Regions from separate parts of the Schinkia azotoformans genome, predicted to be linked through region 1. Evidence: riboswitches for the same ligand, from Rfam matches in the RefSeq annotation. Region 1 holds a riboswitch; each other region holds the start of a gene.
The links. Region 1 has a riboswitch for thiamine pyrophosphate ahead of P9E47_RS11505 (ABC transporter ATP-binding protein). Riboswitches for the same ligand answer to the same signal wherever they lie in the genome.

Region 1 (2,207 bases):
CGGTGCCAACGCAATAATAGGAACTGTTTGTGATGCTATCAACAGAGGATAAAAAGCTTTTTCCACCGACTTATTCATATTCATCCAAACCGCTAATCCAACACCAATAATGATTGAAGTCAACAATCCTACGATAATAATCAACATCGTTGCTGGTAAATGATTTAAAAACAGAACACCTTTTAAGTCCCACAGCTTAAGCAATATTTGTGTTGGAGAAGGTAATATATACTTCTTGTTAACAATCGCGGCTCCTATTTCCCAGAAAATAAAAACACATAAAATAATCGTTATAGAAGAAAAATAATATTTAAATTTATCCATTGTACACCTTCATTCGAAGCCGGTCTATTAATTGTTCCTTTATGTTTACAATTTCTTGCCCGGCAAGATCTCTTATTTTTCTGGGCCTTGATAATGGAACTATAACTTCCGTAAATTCCTCTATCGGAGTTCTATTGATTAGAAAAATTCGATCGGACAAGAAAAGAGCTTCATCTACATCATGTGTAATAAATAAAATGGTCTTTTGCATTTTTTCCCATTGCTCTAAAAGCCACTCTTGCATCGTTAATCTTGTAATGGCATCTAGCGCACTAAATGGTTCGTCCAATAATAAAATGTTAGATCCAGTAATAATTGTTCTAAGGAACGAGACGCGCTGCTTCATTCCACCAGACAATTGTGCTGGATAGGAGTGTTCAAACCCCTTCAAACCAAATTCCTGTAGTAGGTCATACACTTCCACCTTTGGGACTATTTGTTTCGATGCCTCCATTTCCAACGGTAAAGTTACATTTTCCAAGACAGTTCGCCAAGGTAAAAGCAAGTCTTGTTGGGGCATATAACCCACACTGCCTAAACGTTGGCTGGAGGCTGAACCATCGATTATTACGTTCCCAGAGGTGGGATTTTCTAGACCTGTAATCAGCCGAAATAGTGTCGTTTTACCAGAGCCGCTTGGCCCAATAATACTTACAAATTCACCTTCTTTTACGGTGAAATTTAATTTTTCTACAATGACAGGCTCCTTTCCACTATATGTAAAATCAACATCTGTAAATTGCAGCGTAGTATGCCCTTTTATTAGAAATCCCTCCTTTTTCCAAATAAAAAAACCACCTCTATTAAATAGAAGTGGTTGTATTCAACATGAATGATGCCAATAATAAAAATAATTACAGACACCAAGCACCACTTCCCTACGCTAGAATTATCTAGATCAGGTTTAAGGGTTAAGACAATCGTCTTTCTCAGCCTTTTCAGCACCCCTAGTAGTAACGCTAGAATATTAAATTTTCATCTATATTAGGTTTAACACATTATTATAATCGTTGCAATCATTTTTCATTAATTCTTAAATTCTTAATCTTTCGGCGGATCATTTTGGTATACAATATCCGAAATCATAACCAGTTGGTCAAAAGATGTCGTCCCCCTTATATAAGGAAGAGTGACAAAACTCCATGATTTTACCTTATGTTTAACAGCATTATCATAAATGATTTGTCTAAGGTTTGTGCTTAAATCACCTTTGTTATCAATATAGCGAAGGTTAAATTCATTGTTATAGCTTGCAAATTGATTGCCAATCATATCGCTCAATTCAATTAAACGACTTGCAGTATTTTCCGGAAGCAAGTAGTGTAAACCTATTGTTACCATTAATTCTTGATAACGCTCCGCTTCATTTGTTGAAGAAAGCTTTGATTGTAGAAGGTCTAAATAAGCTGTAGTTGCAGCAGGGTATGGCTTTTCTTCACCATTTATTCCTCCCTGTTTCCAACTATGATTTTTTGAAATTTCTTTATCCGTTAGTAAGTAATAATCATAAAAAATCCGTCCTGCTTCATCGGGAACGGGATCATCCCATGTTACATCAAGATGATACCATTTATCGTCCAGCTTCACTAAATTCCACGCATGGTTTTGGGTTTTATATGCTTGGCTACTGGCAGTACCACTAATTAAACGAACGTCAAAACCTAATTTCTTCAACATTTTATAGGCGAGCATAGCATAACCATTACATGCTGTTATTCCTTTTGTTAAAGCCGTATAGGGAGAATTGCTAATCAAGGTAGTATCATACCCTAGATTCAACACAAGATAATCATGGACAGCTTTTACTTTTTCATGGTTATTCATTTCAGGCTTTATGATCTTAGACAAAATGGCATTTACTTGTTGATCAACATACTTCATTT
Region 2 (2,207 bases), on a different contig from region 1:
GATGTATTACAAGATTTATTGCTATTCTACTCTTCAAAAGAGAAGAAGCTTGTTACATTAGATGAATATGTATCAAGAATGCCTGAGGACCAAAAATATATTTACTACGCTTCCGGTGATTCTGTTGAAAGAATTGATAAAATGCCACAAACAGAACTGGTGGCGGAAAAAGGCTATGAAATTCTCTATTTCACCGATGAAATCGATGAGTTTGCGATTAAGATGCTGATGACGTATAAAGAAAAAGAATTTAAATCTGTTTCAAGCGGAGATTTAGGGATTGAAGCTGAGGAAAATCAGGAAGATAAAGCTGCAGAACAGATAGAAAACAAAGAGCTTTTTAGCTATATGAAGGAAATTTTAGCTGGTAAAGTTAAGGATGTTCGAATCTCAAAGCGTCTAAAATCACATCCGGTTTGCCTATCCACAGATGGTGAAGTAACGATCGAAATGGAAAAAATATTAAGCATGATGCCAGGTAACGAGAATGTAAAGGCTGACAAGGTATTAGAAATCAACGTAAACCACGACGTCTTTAAGTCGTTACAAGATGCCTTCGCCAGTGATAAAGAGAAAGTAGCATTATACACAAATCTATTGTATAATCAAGCACTTTTAATCGAAGGTCTGCCAATTAACGACCCAGTTGAATTTACGAATGATATTTGTAAGATTATGGTGTGATTTTTATTTTACAAAAACAGCCCGGATTCTTGTGTGTGGAATTCAGGGCTATTTTCTTTAATTAATGATTGAAGTTACTTTACAATTTGCTATTGAAGTTATATGATTAATATGAAATATTGGAAAACTACTAGGGGTGCCCGGATGCTGGGCTGAGAGAAAAATTTTCGTTTTCAACCCTTTGGACCTGATCCGGATTATACCGGCGTAGGAAAGTAGATGGTTTACATACTTTTCTTATTGTTATTGAAGCCAGGTTCTGTTTTGAGGATCTGGCTTTTTATATTGATCGGTTATCATAGGCTAGTTTGATTCCCGAAAGCTGAACTTGAAAGTCAAACTGGGAATCAAAGTTCCTATTTGATCTTTAATTCGAAAAAACTATAACTTTAAGCGATAACAGATAATAAATAACGGAGAATAAAAATGAACAAAGAGATATCAAGCAAATTAATAAACAAAATCAGAGAAAATAAGCCTCTTATACATAACATCACAAATATAGTGGTAGCTAATTTTACAGCAAATGGTTTATTAGCGCTCGGTGCCAAACCAGTCATGGCATCTGCTCCGGAAGAAGTTGCGGAAATGACTAAAGCGGCCAATGCTCTTGTATTAAATATGGGAACGTTAAACAGAGAGCATCTAAAAGCAATGATCAATTCCGGTAAAGCGGCCAATGAAAAGGGAATCCCGGTTGTGGTGGATCCTGTTGGAGTTGGTGCTACTCAATTCAGAACGGAGTCGGCACAACAACTACTCCGTGAGGTTAAAGTTAACTTCATAAGAGGGAATGCAGCAGAGATTGCTAATCTAATAGGGCAAGCATGGGAGATCAGAGGTGTTGAAACAGGTAAAAGCGGTGGGAATATTATTGATTTAGCTAGGTTTGCAGCACAAAAACTTCAGGCAACTGTAATTGTTACTGGAAAAGAAGATACCATTACAGATGGGGCAACTACATTCTTAGTTCGTAATGGTCATCCATTATTAACAAAGGTGACTGGAACTGGCTGTTTGTTATCTGCAGTTATAGGTGCATTTGCGTCTGTGGGAGGTGTCTCGCTCCAAGCAGCAGTAGCTGCACTTACTACATATGGAATTGCGGCAGAAATTGCCGCCGCCAAAACAGCCGAGGTTGGGCCAGGTAGCTTTCAAATAGAATTTATTAATCAACTAGCACTTATAAGCCCGACGCAAATTGAACAAAACAGCCAATTTGAAAGATTATAAGGTAACAAAAACAAAGGAGGAGTGTCTATGGCAAAAACAATGAAAATGACAATGACAGCGATGCTTGTTGCTGTAGGAACTTTGACAAGTCACTTATTCTTCATTCCACTTGGCTTTGCCAAGGTTTTTCCAATGCAGCATTTTATAAATGTATTGTCAGCCGTGTTATTAGGCCCGGGATACGCGGTAATGCAAGCATTCTCAGTTTCCCTAATAAGAAATATGATGGGGACAGGGTCCTTATTTGCTTTTCCAGGAAGCATGATTGGCGCCTTTTTAGCTGCTTATTT
Region 3 (2,207 bases), on a different contig from region 1:
TTAAATTCGCATCAGGAATATGGCCCTCTTCATATTCTTGCGGAGTTCGCACGTCAATAACTGTGATCCCTTGTTCAATCAGCTTTTCCGCCTCATTTACATCAACATTAGTATACGCGCCTTCTTCAACGCTTTCTGCATTTCGTGGAGGCTGTGATGATGTTTCTGTTTGAGTATTTCCTGCTCCGGAACAACCGGCTGTTGTGATGGCTGCTGCCAGAACGAATATAGTTAGTAATTTCTTCATAAAAAGTCTCCTTTTGTTTTGCTGTACAACTTTAATTTTACACGATAATAGTAATACGAATATAAGTATTTTTCACTATCACTGTTGTTTCTCGGTGAATTATGTTAACATTTGACGTGATACTCATGAGGGAGTGATTGCTCTTGAGCCTTAATCTTGATGATGTAAAAAAGGCATTTTTAGACTGTGAATTTCCTTTTTATAAAAGTTTGGAAGTAGAAGAAAATAAGGCTGTGTGTACTTTATACAGTATAAAGTCCGATTTTTATTCTACCATTATGATGGAACTTTCCAGCTACGAAAAGCTCATTCACCAAATATCAATCGAACTAATTAAATTTAGATCAAATGAAATGCTAATAAATCAGACTGCTCAGACGCAAGCAGAATCAATCGCAATTCATCTTGATTAATTTAAAATTTACAAACGATGTCACTACTGTTATAGTGAAAATGTAAGGGGAGCTAAGGGAACTTGGCTGAGAGGATACTAGTCCGTATCGACCCGTTTAACCTGATCTGGGTAATGCCAGCGTAGGAATGAACATTTACTTTGAATGTTTTCATACTTTTTACGCTTTTAGCTGGCTACCCTGTGGGTAGCTTTTTTTATTTTATTTTATTTTTTTGGGGAGGATTTTTACTTATGAAGAGGAGTAAAACGTTATTTTTAGTCGAAGTTGCCTTATTTTCAGCATTGGCTTATGTTTTTGATTTATTAGCAAATATGGTTTCATTAAGAATTTGGCCACAAGGTGGTTCTATCTCCATTGCCATGGTTCCCGTTTTCCTAATTGCTTTCAGATGGGGGATTAAAGGTGGCATGCTTTCGGGTCTCTTACTTGGTGGGCTTCAGGTTTTAACCGGGCAAGCGTATATTGTACACCCTATCCAAGGTCTATTAGATTACTTCATTGCTTTTATCGTTATTGGACTCGCTGGTGTGTTCATGAAACAAATACAGCATGCTATTAATGAGCACTCAAAAAGTAAAGTTACTACCTATGTTATTGCCGGAACACTATTAGGAAGCGTTTTGCGGTATGCAGCCCATGTTATCGGCGGGATTGTCTTCTTCGGTGAATACGCACCATCAGGAACTCCTGTAGCCCTATACTCACTTTTATATAATGGCACTTATATGCTTCCAGCCTTTATTTTAAGTGCCATTTTTGTGTCATTGCTTATTAACACTGCTCCGAAGTATTTCGATGTTACAAATGCAAAGTTCAATTATTAATTATGCTTGCTTGGTAATGGCCGTCCCCTTGGGGATGGCTGTTTTGTTTTGGTGCCCCCTCCCTCCCATTATGGTAAAATATTCTACATAGAGAAAATAAATTTGAGGGAGGGTTTATTTATGTTAGAAGATTCAAGCTTTGCGATACGTCCTGATTCTACAAAGAACCTGACGAAGATTAAGTATTTCGATATTGGGTCGCTCCTCACTTTGCAGCAAAACGAATCAATATTCACTTTTCACTGTCAACACGGATTTGTTAGTTTACTTTTTTATAGCGATGATATTGTAAGAATAATCATGGACCCTTCTTCAGAGCCTTCCTTAAAGAGCAGTGTTGCTTTGGTTAAACAGCCAGATCCTGTAAAAGTCCAACTAGAAGAGCTTGATGAAAAGATCATCATAGCGTCGCCTAAACTTACTGTCGAACTTCAAAAATCACCGCTACGTGTTTGCGTCAAAGATAAAAATGAAAATATCCTTGTTACCGAATCCAATTTGGGAATGGGGTGTACAAGTACGAATGCTGTATTTTGTTTTAAAGATATGGATGCGGATGACCATTTTTACGGTTTTGGTGAAAAAACGGGTTTTCTTGATAAGCGGGGAGAAAAAATGACGATGTGGAATTCAGATGTCTATGCCCCGCACAATCCTGAAACTGATGCGTTATATCAATCAATTCCCTACTTCATGACTATAAGAGACGGGAAAGCCCAC
Region 4 (2,207 bases), on a different contig from region 1:
TGTAAACGGGATTCTTTCCTTCTTTGTTGAATTTTACTTTTCTAATTTTAGTATTCATTATAATAATCCTCCTATTAAACATCTGTTGACCATAAGCTAAAGAGGATGCACGATAAGGAATTATATTGGTGCATCCTCTTTTTTACTGCATTATAACTATTCTATTTTTTCTTAAAAATTCTTATTTCTATACTAAGCATAACGTACCTAGGCGCTTCTTTCAATGATTAACCCTAGACAATCTGTAGTATTCTTACTATGTTCCCTATTATTCCCATTTCACATCGGTTTTATAAGCCTGCTTTGTGTATATAGTTTAACGGGCCATTCCTCTTGTTTCTCCGCCATATCCCAAAACATATATTCGAAGTAGCTTGTTTTAACTACAATCTCCTCCAGTTTAGCTAATTCTCGTTCTGGTTTTCCCTCCGCCATTTCGTTTATCAGATTCATACAATCCTCAGCTAATTCAGTAAATTCATCGGATGAATACATTTTTACCCATTCACCATAGAATTCATGATCGATTGCTCCCGGCCATGATGCTAGTTCTTTACCGATAAAGCTATAACTCCAAGCGCATGCAAGGACAGATGCGACTACATTTTCAATTCCTCCAAGTTGTGCTATGTTTAGCATGTAGCTTGTATAAGCTGTTGTTGTAGCGCCTGCCTCCGTTGCTTCCAGCTCATCATGAGAAATTCCGAATCGAGCGGCATATTGACGATGAAGTTCCATTTCCATATCCAACGTGCCATGAAGAAGTTTCGCGAATATAGTCATCGTTTTTAAGTCCTGTGCTTTAGCACTTCCCAAAGCAAAAAGTCGACAATATTCAATTAAGTAAACATAGTCCTGCTTCATATAATGCTTGAATTTATCCTTCTCTAACCAGCCCTCTCCAAGCCCTTTCACAAAAGGATGCTCCAAATATGACTTCCAAATCGGCTCTATTCGGTTCCATAATCGATCCGTAAATAAGTTCGTCAAAATATTATCCCCTTTCTATTTAAGACAGTTTCCGATATAACATTACTAAAATATTTGATGGAATGTTCTCACCTCTTTAACATTGGGAGCGATAAAATACAAAAACCCATCACTAGTTTAATAGAGATGGGTTAGGTAAACAGACATAATAGTCCACATAAAATGCCAGTTCCAGTTCCACTTCCCTACGCTAGTGTTACCTAGATCAGGTTCAAAGGGTCGATCATATCTCTCTCAGCATTTTCATGCTCCCCTAGTCGAATTATTAATTATTTGATTTCTATATATTAGTATAGGCATAGTTTACGAGAAATAGCAATTTATAGGAATCACTTATCATTTATTCACATTGTTTCCCATTTTTCACACCTAACTCGATTCTTGGAAATCATTTTTCGCTTTCATGCAGATAATTTCAAATTATCTTGCATCAAACGAGGCTTGAACTCCATTTGGTGCGGATAAAAGCAAATTATCCGTCATCGAACGGCCCTAGTTTCAGAAACCATTCACTCAGATCGATTCTCACTATCTGCCGTTAAAACTTCCTTCCGCCACCACCGGATCGACCGCCACCAGAACCAAAAGAGGATCCCGAACTTCCACCGCTGCCTGTATTCCTTTGTATTTTTTGTTGGGTCACCATTGTACGAACGTATTGATCTTCCGTATTCGTAACAACAAAGGAGTTATTTTCTAAATATGTTCTTGCATTGACTGTTGAGCGGCCACGATTATTCATAGCCATAATACCAACTGTAACAGCACCTAGCCCAATGGATATAAGTAAATAAAGGGTGAGTTCTTTTATCAACTCCGAATCACTTGTTGTATGAACAGTTTCAACCGTTGTGCTAGGAATTTGGCTTGTTGATGGCCCGTTTCCCGCACTAATAGGTAGTCCCTCATGCATTACTTTTTCCACTTCATCTAAAAAAACATCCGCACTTTCACTATATTTTCCTTCACCCAAATATGGATAAAACTCATCAAGCGTTGCTTCAATTGTCGCATCTGGAAAATAATCCACGATTCGGTCTCTTGTAAAAATATAAACTTCACGGCTATCCATATTAAGAAGATACAAAATACCGTCAGACGTTCCCGCAAATCCAAAACCATGTTCCTTGTAGAAATCATCTGCAAATTGTCTTGATGATTTTCCTTCATCATCATTGATTGTAACAATGATAATATCCATCTCTAATTGCTCACTA

Region 2: another riboswitch for thiamine pyrophosphate. It lies ahead of thiM (hydroxyethylthiazole kinase); the one in region 1 lies ahead of P9E47_RS11505 (ABC transporter ATP-binding protein).
Region 3: another riboswitch for thiamine pyrophosphate. It lies ahead of thiT (energy-coupled thiamine transporter ThiT); the one in region 1 lies ahead of P9E47_RS11505 (ABC transporter ATP-binding protein).
Region 4: another riboswitch for thiamine pyrophosphate. It lies ahead of tenA (thiaminase II); the one in region 1 lies ahead of P9E47_RS11505 (ABC transporter ATP-binding protein).

The regions. Positions count from the first base shown of each region.
Region 1 covers NZ_JARSMD010000019.1:132,879-135,085, reverse strand. The annotation lists gene P9E47_RS11510 (ABC transporter permease) at 1-324, opposite strand, end outside; gene P9E47_RS11505 (ABC transporter ATP-binding protein) at 317-1,021, opposite strand; TPP riboswitch at 1,183-1,283, opposite strand; gene P9E47_RS11500 (transglutaminase domain-containing protein) at 1,366-2,207, opposite strand, start outside.
Region 2 covers NZ_JARSMD010000021.1:56,128-58,334, reverse strand. The annotation lists gene htpG (molecular chaperone HtpG) at 1-684, shown strand, start outside; TPP riboswitch at 807-915, shown strand; gene thiM (hydroxyethylthiazole kinase) at 1,111-1,917, shown strand; gene thiW (energy coupling factor transporter S component ThiW) at 1,945-2,207, shown strand, end outside.
Region 3 covers NZ_JARSMD010000029.1:58,493-60,699, reverse strand. The annotation lists gene P9E47_RS18435 (rhodanese-like domain-containing protein) at 1-247, opposite strand, end outside; gene P9E47_RS18430 (hypothetical protein) at 391-660, shown strand; TPP riboswitch at 696-805, shown strand; gene thiT (energy-coupled thiamine transporter ThiT) at 894-1,487, shown strand; gene P9E47_RS18420 (glycoside hydrolase family 31 protein) at 1,608-2,207, shown strand, end outside.
Region 4 covers NZ_JARSMD010000025.1:70,117-72,323, reverse strand. The annotation lists gene P9E47_RS15415 (hypothetical protein) at 1-58, opposite strand, end outside; gene tenA (thiaminase II) at 280-990, opposite strand; TPP riboswitch at 1,156-1,255, opposite strand; gene P9E47_RS15405 (TPM domain-containing protein) at 1,529-2,207, opposite strand, start outside.